Regions from separate parts of the Dehalobacter sp. TBBPA1 genome, predicted to be linked through region 1. Evidence: predicted binding sites of a transcription regulator. Region 1 holds the regulator's gene; each other region holds the start of a gene.

Region 1 (4,289 bases):
CAGCCCGTAAAATAAATATCGTTTTAGCATGATCATAGTTTGTGACAGGGAGGGATATTTTACTTATTGTAAAATATCCCTTAATAATTAGTACCATGGTTAACCCTAATCTTAACTATTCTTAGATAAAAGTGAATAGTTCGGAAAGCGCACCGAATACGGGGACTCCTTCTTTGTGAATTAGTCCTGGGAAAGGATTCTCTTTTCCAATGTGTTCGATTGCTTTTGTGATCACTTCAAGACTCATCGGGGCGATAGGTAAATTACGACAATCTTCGAGCGAGTAGAAACCGGCCTGGATTACCTCGACCGGATCATGTTTTAATTGACCGCCCAGACCGCGAAGAAAGAAGACAATATAAATATTGTGTTTCACGTTCGGGATATCTTCAGGGTAATCGCGGACTGCCAGAATGCTTACAGGCTTCGACAGGATGCCGGTTTCCTCGCGGACTTCCCTAACAACCGCTTGGGCAATTTTTTCATCCTGTTCTACATAGCCACCGGGAATAGTCCATCTTCCTTTACCGGGGTTATGCGCTCTTTGGACGAGGAGTACTTTGTCATCTTGAAGCAAAAGACCGCCTACGCCCAGGGAGTATTCCCCCCAGTGGATATAGTCACAGGCCGGGCAGCTTTGCCTCTTTTTGTCTTCAATTAGTTTATACTCCAGGGCGGCAGAACACACGGGACAAAACTTAAATTCCGGATAAAGAGACGGCATATGATTCCTTCTTTCTCTAATCAAAGTTATTAATCCTATTTTATCCTGAAAGAGAGAAGATGCAAATTTTATCTAAATTGGGAAATACGGCACGAAGGATAAATAATTTCTTTGTAGAACTACTAAATAATACTTTAATCGACTGAATTTTCAACCTGTGGGGGAAATATAAGAATGAAAAATGATAAGAAAAAAGAGATTTGGCTAGATCCTGAGGAACTCCGGCAGTTGTTGGAGGGAGGCTTGTATTGGAAAGATATAGAGCCCAAACTGTCCGAGGAAAATGCGGAAAGCATCAGAAGGCAACTTAGTCTTGAAGATGAGGCTGATATTAATGACGGTGCTATTGACAAGTATGACCAGAACACCAGGGAATTTGACCAGACCAACGGAGAATATGGCCGGACGGCCGGGAAGTCTCCGGAAGAGGATCAAGCGGAAGCAGGGCCTGTTTTTGCCGGAGATTCGGATGAAGACAATGAGGAGATCAGAACGATTTTGCTTGGTGATCAAAATTTGGGGCAGGATGAACTGCAAAGACTGTTTATCTCCCAAGCGGCTTCCCTGGAAGATGATTTTAATGAAATGAAAAATCCGGCGGAAACAAGTCCGGACAGCTTCAGCCCGCTTGCTGATACTGAGGCAGCGGATGATTTGAATAAAGCTGATGAAGCCTACAACGCAGAAGATACCGCTATGAACCCGACAGATCTGGGTACTCTGGAGGAAACAGAAGTAGGGGCAGAAGAAAGAAGCCGCTTTTCTGATTTAAATAGTTATATCATGAATAGTAAAAATGACCCGAGTGCGGACGATGACGATGACCTAGATTTTGAGTTCGAACAGAAACGCGGCTTTGGTGGACTAAAGCTTGTTATTCTGGTTGTGATTGTTGCAGCGGTCACCTTCGGTTTGTGGTATTTCTTTATCAGCAATTGAGGACTTTTCGCTAAGTACAGCAATGTTGAATTATTTATAGTCAGAGAGCAAAAAAACCTATCTTCGGATAGGTTTTTTTAATAAAATAGTTTTCAAAATGATCAAAAAGGGTTAAAATAGTTGCAAAGGTCAAAAAAGGTCATAAAGTCAGCAAAGGTCAACATTGAAATAAGGATGGATGACGATGAGTAATTTGGCGGACAGAATCGAGGAGTACCTCAAGAAGATTATAGAGCAGGCCGAAGTTGGGTATATTGTCCTGCAAAGAGGTTATCTTGCTGATTTCTTTTCATGTGCCCCTTCCCAGATTAACTATGTCCTTACAACGAGGTTTACCGCAGAACGCGGTTATCTTGTTGAAAGCAGAAGAGGCGGCGGCGGTTATTTAAGGATTGTTAGGCTGGGACTTGATCCTGAGGGTAAATTCCAGAGACTCATGTCGGAACTCATTGGGGATGACCTTTCCCAGGATCGGGCCAATAATCTTGTGGACAGACTCAGAGAAGAAGATCTGTTCACCAAAAGAGAAGCAATCCTGGTAAAAACGATTTTTTCCGACCGGCTTTTGGTTGGGGTGACGAATTTCCCTTCTACGCTTAGGGCCCGAATGATGAAAGAAATACTGGCGAATATGTGCCGGGACGATATCAATGATTGATCGGGGGGATAGCAATGCTTTGTCAGAATTGTCAACAACGGGAGGCTGTGGTTCATCTGACCAAAATCATTAATGGTCAGGCGGCTCAGCTTCATCTTTGTCAGGAGTGTGCGCAAAAAACGCCTGGCACCGGCTTCAATCTCTACCCTGGAATGGTATCGGATTTTTTACAGGCATTATTTGGGGTAAATCCGGCAGGGCAGTATGATCAGACGATCGTAGACAGCCAGACCGGAAAATGTCCCGGATGCGGAAGAACTTTTTCCCAGATACAGCAAGCCGGGAAAATGGGCTGCAGCAAATGTTACGATGAATTTGAGCCCCAAATGGAAATGCTCCTGCGCCGGATTCATGGAAGAGGGATGCATGTCGGGAAAGTGCCGGTAAGAGGAGGCGCCTCGTTCCGAAACAAACAGGAAATAGCCAAATCAAAACAACAACTCTTGGAACTGGTACAAGCGGAAAAGTTCGAAGAGGCAGCCATATTAAGAGACCGGATTAAAGAAATGGAGAATACTGTCGGAGGTGAAAGCAAATGACTTATCGGGAACTGCTTGCCAAAGACAGCTTCTGGATGAAGGATACGCCGGACATTCCGATTGTACTGAGTTCCAGAATCAGATTGGCCAGAAATATCGCTGACAATCCTTTCCCTCACGTCATGTCCTATGATGATGCCGAAAAAATTGAAGCGCAGATTTCCCGTGTCTTAGACGGTTTTATTGCTGAAAAAGAAAAGCTTGTTTATATTCCGTTGAAAATGCTTATTCCAGTGGAGAAAAAGGTGCTGATTGAAAAGCATCTGGTCAGCCCAGGTTTTAAGGAGACTGAATATGCACGCGGTCTGGCCTTGTCCGAAAGCCATAAAATTGCAGTCATGGTCAATGAAGAAGACCATCTGAGAATTCAGGTGCTGATGCCGGGGAACAGCCTCAGGGAAGCTTGGCATCTTGCAGGATTGGTCGATGATCATCTGGAAGCACATTTGGATATTGCTTATAAAGAAAAGTTTGGTTACCTGACGACTTGTCCCACCAATGTTGGAACGGGCCTGAGAGTATCCGTGATGGTTCACTTGCCGGCCCTGGTGCTGACCAATCAGGTTCAGCAGGTTCTGGGTGCCCTGACGTCGCTTGGGTTGGCAGTACGCGGTGTGTACGGTGAAGGCTCCAGGTCATTCGGAAATATCTTTCAGATATCCAACCAGGTTACGTTAGGTAAGAGTGAAGAGGACACCTTGGCACATCTTGATGCGGTCACGCGGCAGCTGATGGAACGGGAAGTCCAGATGCGGGAAGTTATTCGCAAAGAATCTCCGCTTATCGTCGAAGACAAAGTCTGGAGGGCCCGGGGGACTTTGGAAAATGCCAGAATCCTTGAAACGGAAGAGATCTATTCTCTTCTATCGGAGGACCGGCTGGGCATTGATATGGGCATTCTGCCTAGAGTCTCTGCAGGTTTCGTGTCTGTCTTGATCAACTCGATGCAGGGATGTCTGCAATATAATCGCAATAAGCAGCTGGATGCTTATGATATTAACGCAGAAAGAGCTCATTTTGTGCGTGGAATCTACCATCAAAAAATGAGTGAGAATGTAAATTAAACGACAATAGGAAAGGAAGGATCAAAATGTCAAGAAAATTTACGCAAAAGGCAGAAAAAGTATTTATGCTTGCTGAGGCGATTGCCAAACGTATGGGCCATAAGGTTATAGGGACGGAGCATATTCTTCTGGCTTTGATTGAAGAAGGAGAAGGAGTCGCTGCGAAGGCGCTGACCGGGGTCGGATTGGACCCGGACAAGGTAAGTGCAAAGATTACCCAGATCATTGGCTTAGGAACCCCTATTAGCGGAGAGGTCGGATTGTCGCCGCGCGTGAAGCGCGTGATTCAGCTTGCCACCGAAGAGGCTCAACGCCAGGGGGTCAATTATATTGGAACCGAACATATTCTGCTTGGCCTTATCATT
Region 2 (4,289 bases), 1.2 Mb from region 1:
ATCCGCGGATTTCCTTTAGAACTTTCAGCAGGGCTTCCCGGGTAACTCCGGCTTCTTTCAGGGTCTTTCCGGCCTCTCCGCCGGCCTGATCAACAATGGCCAGCAAAAGATGTTCCGTGCTGACATAATCATCCCCAAACGGTTCCATCTGGTCATGGGCGTTCACCAGTACTGTTCTCATTCTCGGAGAAATGCTCAACTGAGAAGCCGCTCCCATCATTCTGGGCAGTCTCGCGATGCTGGATTTGGTCTTCTCGCTGACGCTAGCTAGCGAAATATTTAATTTATTCAGAATCTGAGGCACAACGCCTTCATTTTGTTCCAATAAGGCCAGTAGCAGATGTTCGGGTTCCACCTGACTGTTATGGTTACTTTCTGCGTTGTTTTGCGCAGCGATGATTGCCTCCTGGGATTTCTGGGTAAAACGGTTGGTATCAAAAGCCATGCGTATCACTCCTTTGAGTTAACATACCGGTATTTGTGGTAGGTCAACGGAATATATAAATAGGTAAGCATATTTGGGTCTGGTCTGCATGCCACAATACCGCTTTCGGCAGATTGCGCCCTCCATGCTCCGCTTGACGCCGGTAATTGCGGCATGCAGACCTAACTCTGGAGTAATCAGGTGTTTCTTTCCTGGCTTAATTCCTGAAGCGTACTCATTTCTTTCTCAGACATCTCTTCGGGCAGGACAAGCGTAATCTTTGCGTAAAAATCGCCGAAATGGCCCGGTTTGTTGAGAATAGGCATTCCTTTCCCTCTCAGACGGAAACTTTTTCCGGTTTGGGTGCGCGGAGGAATCTTGATGGATATATCTTCGCCTAAGGTTTTGACTCGGGCTTCTCCGCCAAGTACGGCCTTGAAGAAATCGATTTCGATGTTGGCGGACAAATCATCTCCGTCCCGGGTATAGACAGGATGTGGAATGATTTTTACCGTTAACAGAAGGTCTCCTTTGTTTCCGTTTTTCGCTCCTGCTTGTCCCTGTCCGCTGAGCCTAATTTTATTGTTATGCTTAATACCTTTCGGAACAGTGGCTTCAATTCTCCGGCCGCCGACTTCAATCATCCGTTTGGTTCCATGATAGGCTTCTTCAAGCGTAATACTGATTTCACCTTCAATGTCCCTGCCGGCCTGCGGTCTTCTGATCCTATCCGAATAATAATCATCGGAATCATCAGCATAGCCTGCTCCCATGCCAAAGATCGAGGAAAAGAAATCAGAAAATCCCCCCATGCCCCTGCCGGCATCAGAGCCAAAACCTCTGTCCCCAAATGTTTCCGCGAACTCTTCCGGCGTCATTGTACGGGTATAGCGGTTGCTCCCCGGTGATTCCTGCCAGGCCGACCAGTCAAAAGAATTCCCTCTGCCGCCGTGCGACTGCCATTGCTGGTAGTTTGCCCTTAAATCATCATATTTTTGTCTTTTGGCAGGATCGGATATCGCCTGATAGGCTTCATTAATTTCCTTAAATTTCTCTTCTGAGGCTTTATCACCCTGGTTTAAATCAGGATGATACTTTTTGGCCAGTGCCTGGTATGCTTTTTTGATGGCCTTATTGTCTGCATCCGGAGAAACGCCTAAGATTTGATAATAATCTTTAAAATCCACTGTCTTCACCACCTCAAAACTGCTTTCCTTACCCATTAATTGTATTATATGCAAAATTCCTTTAAAGGTCAATATTGGTCAGACATATATTTGTCTTTAGCTGACCTTGCAGAATCTTCGTCTATATGCGTATTCATCCGTATGGTTTTAATGTTAACGGAAACTTATACCCATAGTTTCAAACACTTAGGGATTACCCGGTATGCCTTCGGACATACCCCCGGGATCTCCCCGTCGGTTTCAAAAAGTATGGAATCCGGCATATGCAGTGCAATTTCCTTACAGCGGAACACTTGGACTTCAGGAAGATGGATATGTTGACCTTTATAAAGCAGCGGAAAGCGTGAAAAGAGCCTAGACAGCTTCATTTCTTTTATCACAACCAGATCGAACAAACCATCATCCAGGCGGGCATCAGGCGCAATACGCATTCCGCCGCCAATATATTGACCGTTGCAGACCATAAGCCCCCAGATATTCCCTTCCCAGAATGTATCCTGGTCCATTTTCAGAGAAACGCAGACGCTCTTGTACGATAGAACAGCTTCTAAAGTACTGGTCAGATAAGAGAGCTTGCTGCCCATCGCTTTACTCCGGCAATTGGTCCTGTGGACCGCTTCCGCGCCGACTCCGACATTGGATGCATTCAGAAAATAACGTGTCCGTTCTTCCCCTTCAAAATTCAGAAAGTCAACTCGGCCAAGATCAGAAAGAATGATATTGGGCTCCTTCAGCATCCTGATCAAGGCTTTCAGACCTTTTTCTTTGCCTGTTTTTATTGTCCTTACAAAATCGCCGCCTGTTCCCTGTTCAAAAACAGCCAGTTCGATATCGTCCGCAACAAGCCGGTCCTTCTCAATAAGACCATTAAGCACCTCATTGACAGTTCCGTCTCCGCCGACCGCAATTATCCTCCGATACCCTTCGTCTAGAGCCATACGTGTTATTTCTGTTCCTCCCCCGGAGCGGGAGGTCAGTGCATAATCCACCTGTATTCCTGCCTGACGAAGCCGCTGATAATACCCTGGCCAAAGTCCTTGCGTTCTTCCATTTGCTGACCGGGGATTCACAACAGCAAACCATGATTTTTGCTGGCTCATTTTCATCTTCCTATCATCTTAGTCTTTCTCGGTCTTTTTCTCGATCATTTTTCTCTGTTCATCTGCTGACGTGATTTAGTTTTCAAACATATTGTTTCGCTAATACCGAGAAATTCCCTTTATGCGCAAGAAATTATTTTTCTAACAATTCAGAATCAAAATCCTGAATTTTCTTTGGCTTTCCTTCAGTCACTATCCTTGCCAAAAAACTGCAGCATATTCATACATTCCATTTCCTTCCCCGGATCTGCGGCTATTCATAAATCAGGCCCAAATGGTACAAAATATTGATTACAATGGTTTCATCAAATAAAATAGAATCTCAAAACCAGGCATTCATTTTTTTAATGCCATAGGAAGAATCTAGAAAATATAATAAGGAGGTAACTAAAAAATGATGCGAGGCTGGTATGGACCAGATGGAGGCTGGATGATGGGAGGAAATTATTCCTGGATGGGATTTGTTGCCATGATCATCCAATTGCTTTTCTGGCTAGGAATTATTTATCTTGCAGTTAGGCTTATTAGAAGTTATTTGGACAGAAAGAACACCTCCGGTAAACCGGAAGACCGCGCTATGACCATCTTACGAGAACGATATGCCAAAGGGGAAATCGATCTGGAAGAATACAATACCCGAAAAGGTGAGTTAGAGAAATAAAAGCACATCATAATTATAAAATATCAAGGGAAAATCCTTGATATTTTACATTACCTTTGCGCATTTTTAATTATCGAAGCCTAAAAATATAACGATTAATTCGGGGTAATTTTAGATGTTAATAATTATGAATAGATTTAATACGTTAGTTCCTCATCCGCAATAAGGTTACATAATTTATTAAGATCGTAAATCTTTATGACTTTTTTATTCTTTTTTATGATGCCTTCTCTACTAAGATAAGTAAACAATTTACAAACGGTCACAGGATGGGTACCTGTTATTTTGGCAATCATTTTTTGTGATATATTCTCAACCGCCAACTCATAATGGTCATTCACCCGTTTTCCTTTTGTGAGACATAGATCATATAGAAAAGAGAATACCCTAGACGAAGAACGGCATTGATATAAGTCCCTTGCTTGATGCTCGAAGTAATGAACTTTTTGTACGATATTCAAGATGAATTTTTTTAATAAATTAGCATCCTGCGACAATATTTCAACCATCATATCTAAAGTAAAAAAATACACAATGCAATCTTTTACTGCAGTAATTTGAAATTCATGATCATCATTTGGGTTTATGGCCACCCCAATACAGTTCTTACAAATTTCAAAAAGATACTTCTCCTCACCAGTCCGCGATACTATACTCGCTTCAAGTTGTCCTGAAATCAGATAAATGATACTATAAAAAGGTATACCGGGCGAGATGATCTTGCTTCCCTTTATAAAAGTATGCAGGCTTCCAAGGGAAGTATACATATTTAGCTCTTCAATGGGATCAAATACTGGAATAATAGGTATCTTTATTTTATTATCTGGTATTTTCCTGTTTTCCAAAGTATTCCCACCTTTTTAAGAGAAAATATAAACTATTAGGCTTAATACTGATTATTTTTTAAATACCGCTTC
Region 3 (4,289 bases), 720 kb from region 1:
CTCTCTGATATTCTTTGACTTGAAGGCTTTCATACAGCAGCTGATCAGCCAACCCTACGATACTGCCCGGAGAAAGCTGTCGGGCCAAGTCCGAAGCATTCTCCCGCATTTCTTCAAGCAAACCGGGATTTAGACAGAAACTGTCGATCAGGGGATTAAGTTCGGAAATCCTTGATGTTCTGACAGCAACACCTGCTTTAACTAGAATCTCGGTATTTTCTTCTTCTTGTCCCGGAATAAAAAATGGAATAATGATGGGGATATTTTTGTTGATCGCTTCCGAGGCAGTCAGACCGCCGGGTTTTGTGATAATCACATCGGACTGGTCCATCAGGTCATAGATGTTCGATGTGAAACCGTAAATGACGACATCTTTGTCGTTAAAGGTACCTTCGTACTTTTTCGCAAGATCAGTCCAAAGCTTGCGATTGCTTCCGCATACGACCAGGATGCGAAGATGATGCCGGTTTTCCATAAGCGTTTTCAGGCATTTTCTGATATAGGGGATGCCCATGCTCCCGCCCATGATCAACAGTGTAAATACATCATTGTTTCTGACAAGGCGGGGCTGGCGGAATTCTTCCCGTACCGGAATGCCGAAAATGTGTATTTTGTTTTCAGGAACACCTTTTTCCGTAAGCGTATCCTTGGTGTAAGGTGAACCAACAATGTAGGCATCAACAAAACTATTCACATAAAACTGATGGGCCATATAATCTGTAACCAGCGAAATAAAAGGCAGATTTAAGCGTCCGGATGCTTTTAAATAGGAAACAACACCGACATGAAGAGGATGGGTGGTAATAAGCAGGTCGGGCTTGTACTCCTGAATCAGCTGTTCGATGACACTATCCATGGCCCTGTTTAAAATTCTTTTGACATTTTTATTTAAGAACTCATTATAGGTAATCTTATATAGTTTACCGTACATTTTCGGTAATCTTGTTGCGAGTATATGATAACCGTCATCGATAAGGGCTTCCATGATCCAGCTTTCTTCTTTTTTTAAGGGTTCTACAATCCGGACGGAATAGCCTGAAGCTTCAAGCTCCTTTTTCAGACAGTCTGCGGCCTGATTGTGTCCGTGTCCTGTAGACGCAGAGAAGATCATTACTTTAGGCACAAATATTCTCCCTTCAAATAAAAGCATAAGATGCTGAAAGTTATCCTTATACATTATAACAGCTTATGGTCCATAACCAACAAAAATTTATTTATTATTTTTTGGCAACACAAGCAATCTTCTGGCAGGAAGACATACTTAAACGACCTTATGATAGTCTATGGGCCACAGTTTCGGGATCTATTAATGCTGAAACTCAATCTGCACAGACTTTTTCTCTCTGCTGTCTGTCTTGGGCAGGAATACATTCAAAACACCGTTTTTATAAATTGCCCTAACATTATCAATGGAAACGGCCGCCGGAAGAGAGACCGAGCGGCGGAATTGACCGGTATACCTTTCTTTTTTGTGTAGGCGATCTTCCTGAATCACGTGCTGTTCGCGATTTAAAGTGCCGCTGATGGTTATCAAGTTGTTTTCAATCTGAATGCTTACATCTTCTCTTCTCTGCAGTCCTGGCAGATCACAGGAAACAATGATCTCTTCGTCGGTTTCATAGACGTCGGTAAATGGAACGGCCAAGCGGGGAGCGAACTCGTCTTCGAAAAGATTAAACGGTAAACTATAAAGCCTATTGATTTCACGGCGTAATTGATCTGCATTCCGCATTGGATGGAACGGTAAAAGATTCATACTTTCAAGCCTCCAGTACATATAAATACTCAAATAGATGATTGCGTTAAACTCCCGGGATTTCCTGTGCGCCACAATTCCGCTTTCGGCTGTTGCGCCATCCGTGGCGCAAACAGCAGCGTTCCGCCTCCATGCTCCGCTTGACGCTGGAATTGTGGCCCCCAGACCTCATTTAGGGTAATCAAGCTTGTATAAATGATTTGAGCAGGGAATTTGAGAACGTCGTACTAGGATTATTTTAACCGGAAAGATGATATGTATTCTGTTCGGATGTTTAGACAAATGCACGATTGGTAATTAATTAAAATATGAAAAAATCATCATAAGAAAGAAATCATTATACGAAAGAAATCAATGATAGAACATAAGCAAAGAAATGACCAAAATTTGCCCAAATTATTTGACCTTTATTGACCTTTGTAATAAAATAGAGACATATCAAAATTAACAATCAATGATGGAGGGAATAAATATGAGTTATCTTATCCCGATGGTAGTTGAACAAACGAATCGCGGTGAACGTTCTTACGACATCTATTCTAGGCTCCTCAAAGACCGTATTATCTTCCTGGGCGGAGCAATCGATGATAACGTTGCCAATGTTGTCGTTGCGCAATTGCTTTTCCTGGAAGCGGAAGATCCTGAAAAGGACGTTTTCCTCTATATCAACAGCCCCGGAGGGTCAATTACTGCCGGGATGGCCATCTACGACACGATGCAGTACATCAGGTCTGATGTACAGACCATTTGTATTGGAATGGCCGCCAGTATGGGTGCCTTCCTGCTTGCCGCCGGCACGAAAGGAAAGCGTACTGCCCTGCCGAATGCTGAGATCCTGATCCACCAGCCGTTAATTGCCGGGGGAGGTTTATCAGGGCAGGCTACAGAAATTGAAATTCACGCCAAACAGTTGCTGAAAACAAAAAACAAAATGAACAGGATTCTCGCTGAAAGAACCGGCCAGCCTTTGGACAAAGTCCAGCAGGATACGGACCGTGACTACTATATGTCCGCTGAAGAAGCCAAAGAATACGGAATTGTTGACCGGGTACTGGAAAAAGCAGCGTTGCTCGAGCAAAAAAAGAAAAACCCACTAAAATAGAATCTCTTAAAAAAACCTTTATTTTCATAAAAAAATTTGAAGAAAATTCTGGATATCGAAAACGCCTCGTTTGAGTCAATCATTTGAGGCGTTTGACGTCCACGGATGAACGAATGCCGCGGTTCCATGGAGGGAAAGGAGCGCGGCCATTCAGAAAAAAACATAAAAGTTAGATAAATTCGGCATACTAAACTCGGATTGTTCAAAAACAACCAAAGCAACAACAAAAAAAGGAGGAAAAATCTTGCAGAAAATTCGTAAAGCAGTCATACCCGCGGCTGGATTGGGTACAAGATTTCTTCCTGCGACCAAAGCTCAACCCAAAGAAATGCTGCCGATCGTTGACAAACCGACCATTCAGTACATCATTGAAGAAGCGGTTCAATCCGGTATTGAAGATGTCATTATTGTCACAGGAAGAAACAAAAGAGCCATTGAGGATCATTTTGACCGTTCTGTAGAACTTGAACTATTTCTAAAGAACGGAGAAAAGTCCGAACTGCTCGATATGGTCAAACATATTGCTGAGATGGTAGATATCCATTATGTCCGCCAAAAAGAAGCTCTGGGGCTTGGTCATGCCGTCTACAGTGCCAGAAGATTTATTGGCAATGAGCCGTTTGCCGTTCTTTTGGGAGACGACGTGATCTATTCGGATGAGCCTTGTCTGAAACAAATGATCAGGTACTACGAGCTGTATAACAGCAATCTGATTGGCGTACAGGAAGTACTGCCGGCAGAAGTGTCCAAATACGGGATTATTGATGGCAGCAGAATATCCCCGAGACTGTACAAGGCGGAAACTATGTTTGAAAAGCCGGCCCCGGAGGAAGCGCCTGATATTCCGCTTGCGATCATGGGCCGGTATATTCTTAATCCGGAAATTTTTGATATCCTCGCGGAATTGCCTCCGGGAAGAAATGGAGAAATTCAGCTGACGGATGCGATTGCGCAGTTGAGCAAGGTTCAGGACGTGTATGCCTACAATTTTGAGGGAAAAAGATATGATGTGGGGGACAAACTTGGTTTTGTCAGAGCAACCATTGAATTTGCGTTAAGACATGAAGAAATTGGCGAAAGCCTGATGGATTATCTGACTGATATCGTCAGCCGGTATCAAAAAGAGGGTCAGGAGCTCCGCCTGCTTTCAGCAGGCAATAATTTGGACAAACTTTATGATATTAAGAAGAATTACAGTTAACCGGGTAGGTAAATGGATGCTGCCCGAAAAAAACGGCGGAAAATAACGTACTTTCACAGAAAATAGGCTGTTTGATATCCTGAATGTGACAAGCTTTTCTCTTTGCTATTGGTAATATTATACAGAAAATACCTATAGTAAGGAGGAAAAAGGATGAATTTCAGCCGCAAAAGCATCCTAACTCTTGCAGGGGCTGTTGTTCTGGCGGGGGTAATCATTATTGGCGGAAT

The links. The regulator CtsR, encoded in region 1, represses protease genes until heat stress. The targets are predictions, from matches to a motif close to AAGGTCAANNAAGGTCAAAT.
Region 2: AB3489_RS08140 (DnaJ C-terminal domain-containing protein) is a predicted target of CtsR. The motif match lies at 1,700-1,719, and genes of this name have one in related genera.
Region 3: clpP (ATP-dependent Clp endopeptidase proteolytic subunit ClpP) is a predicted target of CtsR. The motif match lies at 2,155-2,174, and genes of this name have one in related genera.

The regions. Positions count from the first base shown of each region.
Region 1 covers NZ_CP162385.1:412,098-416,386, forward strand. The annotation lists gene AB3489_RS01995 (NUDIX domain-containing protein) at 122-724, opposite strand; gene AB3489_RS02000 (hypothetical protein) at 899-1,663, shown strand; gene AB3489_RS02005 (CtsR family transcriptional regulator) at 1,848-2,321, shown strand; gene AB3489_RS02010 (UvrB/UvrC motif-containing protein) at 2,336-2,860, shown strand; gene AB3489_RS02015 (protein arginine kinase) at 2,857-3,924, shown strand; gene AB3489_RS02020 (ATP-dependent Clp protease ATP-binding subunit) at 3,951-4,289, shown strand, end outside.
Region 2 covers NZ_CP162385.1:1,659,979-1,664,267, forward strand. The annotation lists gene clpB (ATP-dependent chaperone ClpB) at 1-445, opposite strand, end outside; gene AB3489_RS08140 (DnaJ C-terminal domain-containing protein) at 622-1,611, opposite strand; gene AB3489_RS08145 (diacylglycerol kinase family protein) at 1,776-2,711, opposite strand; gene AB3489_RS08150 (SHOCT domain-containing protein) at 3,106-3,372, shown strand; gene AB3489_RS08155 (Crp/Fnr family transcriptional regulator) at 3,510-4,217, opposite strand.
Region 3 covers NZ_CP162385.1:2,707,018-2,711,306, reverse strand. The annotation lists gene AB3489_RS13290 (glycosyltransferase) at 1-1,123, opposite strand, end outside; gene AB3489_RS13285 (Hsp20/alpha crystallin family protein) at 1,307-1,756, opposite strand; gene clpP (ATP-dependent Clp endopeptidase proteolytic subunit ClpP) at 2,229-2,858, shown strand; gene galU (UTP--glucose-1-phosphate uridylyltransferase GalU) at 3,103-4,059, shown strand; gene AB3489_RS13270 (hypothetical protein) at 4,213-4,289, shown strand, end outside.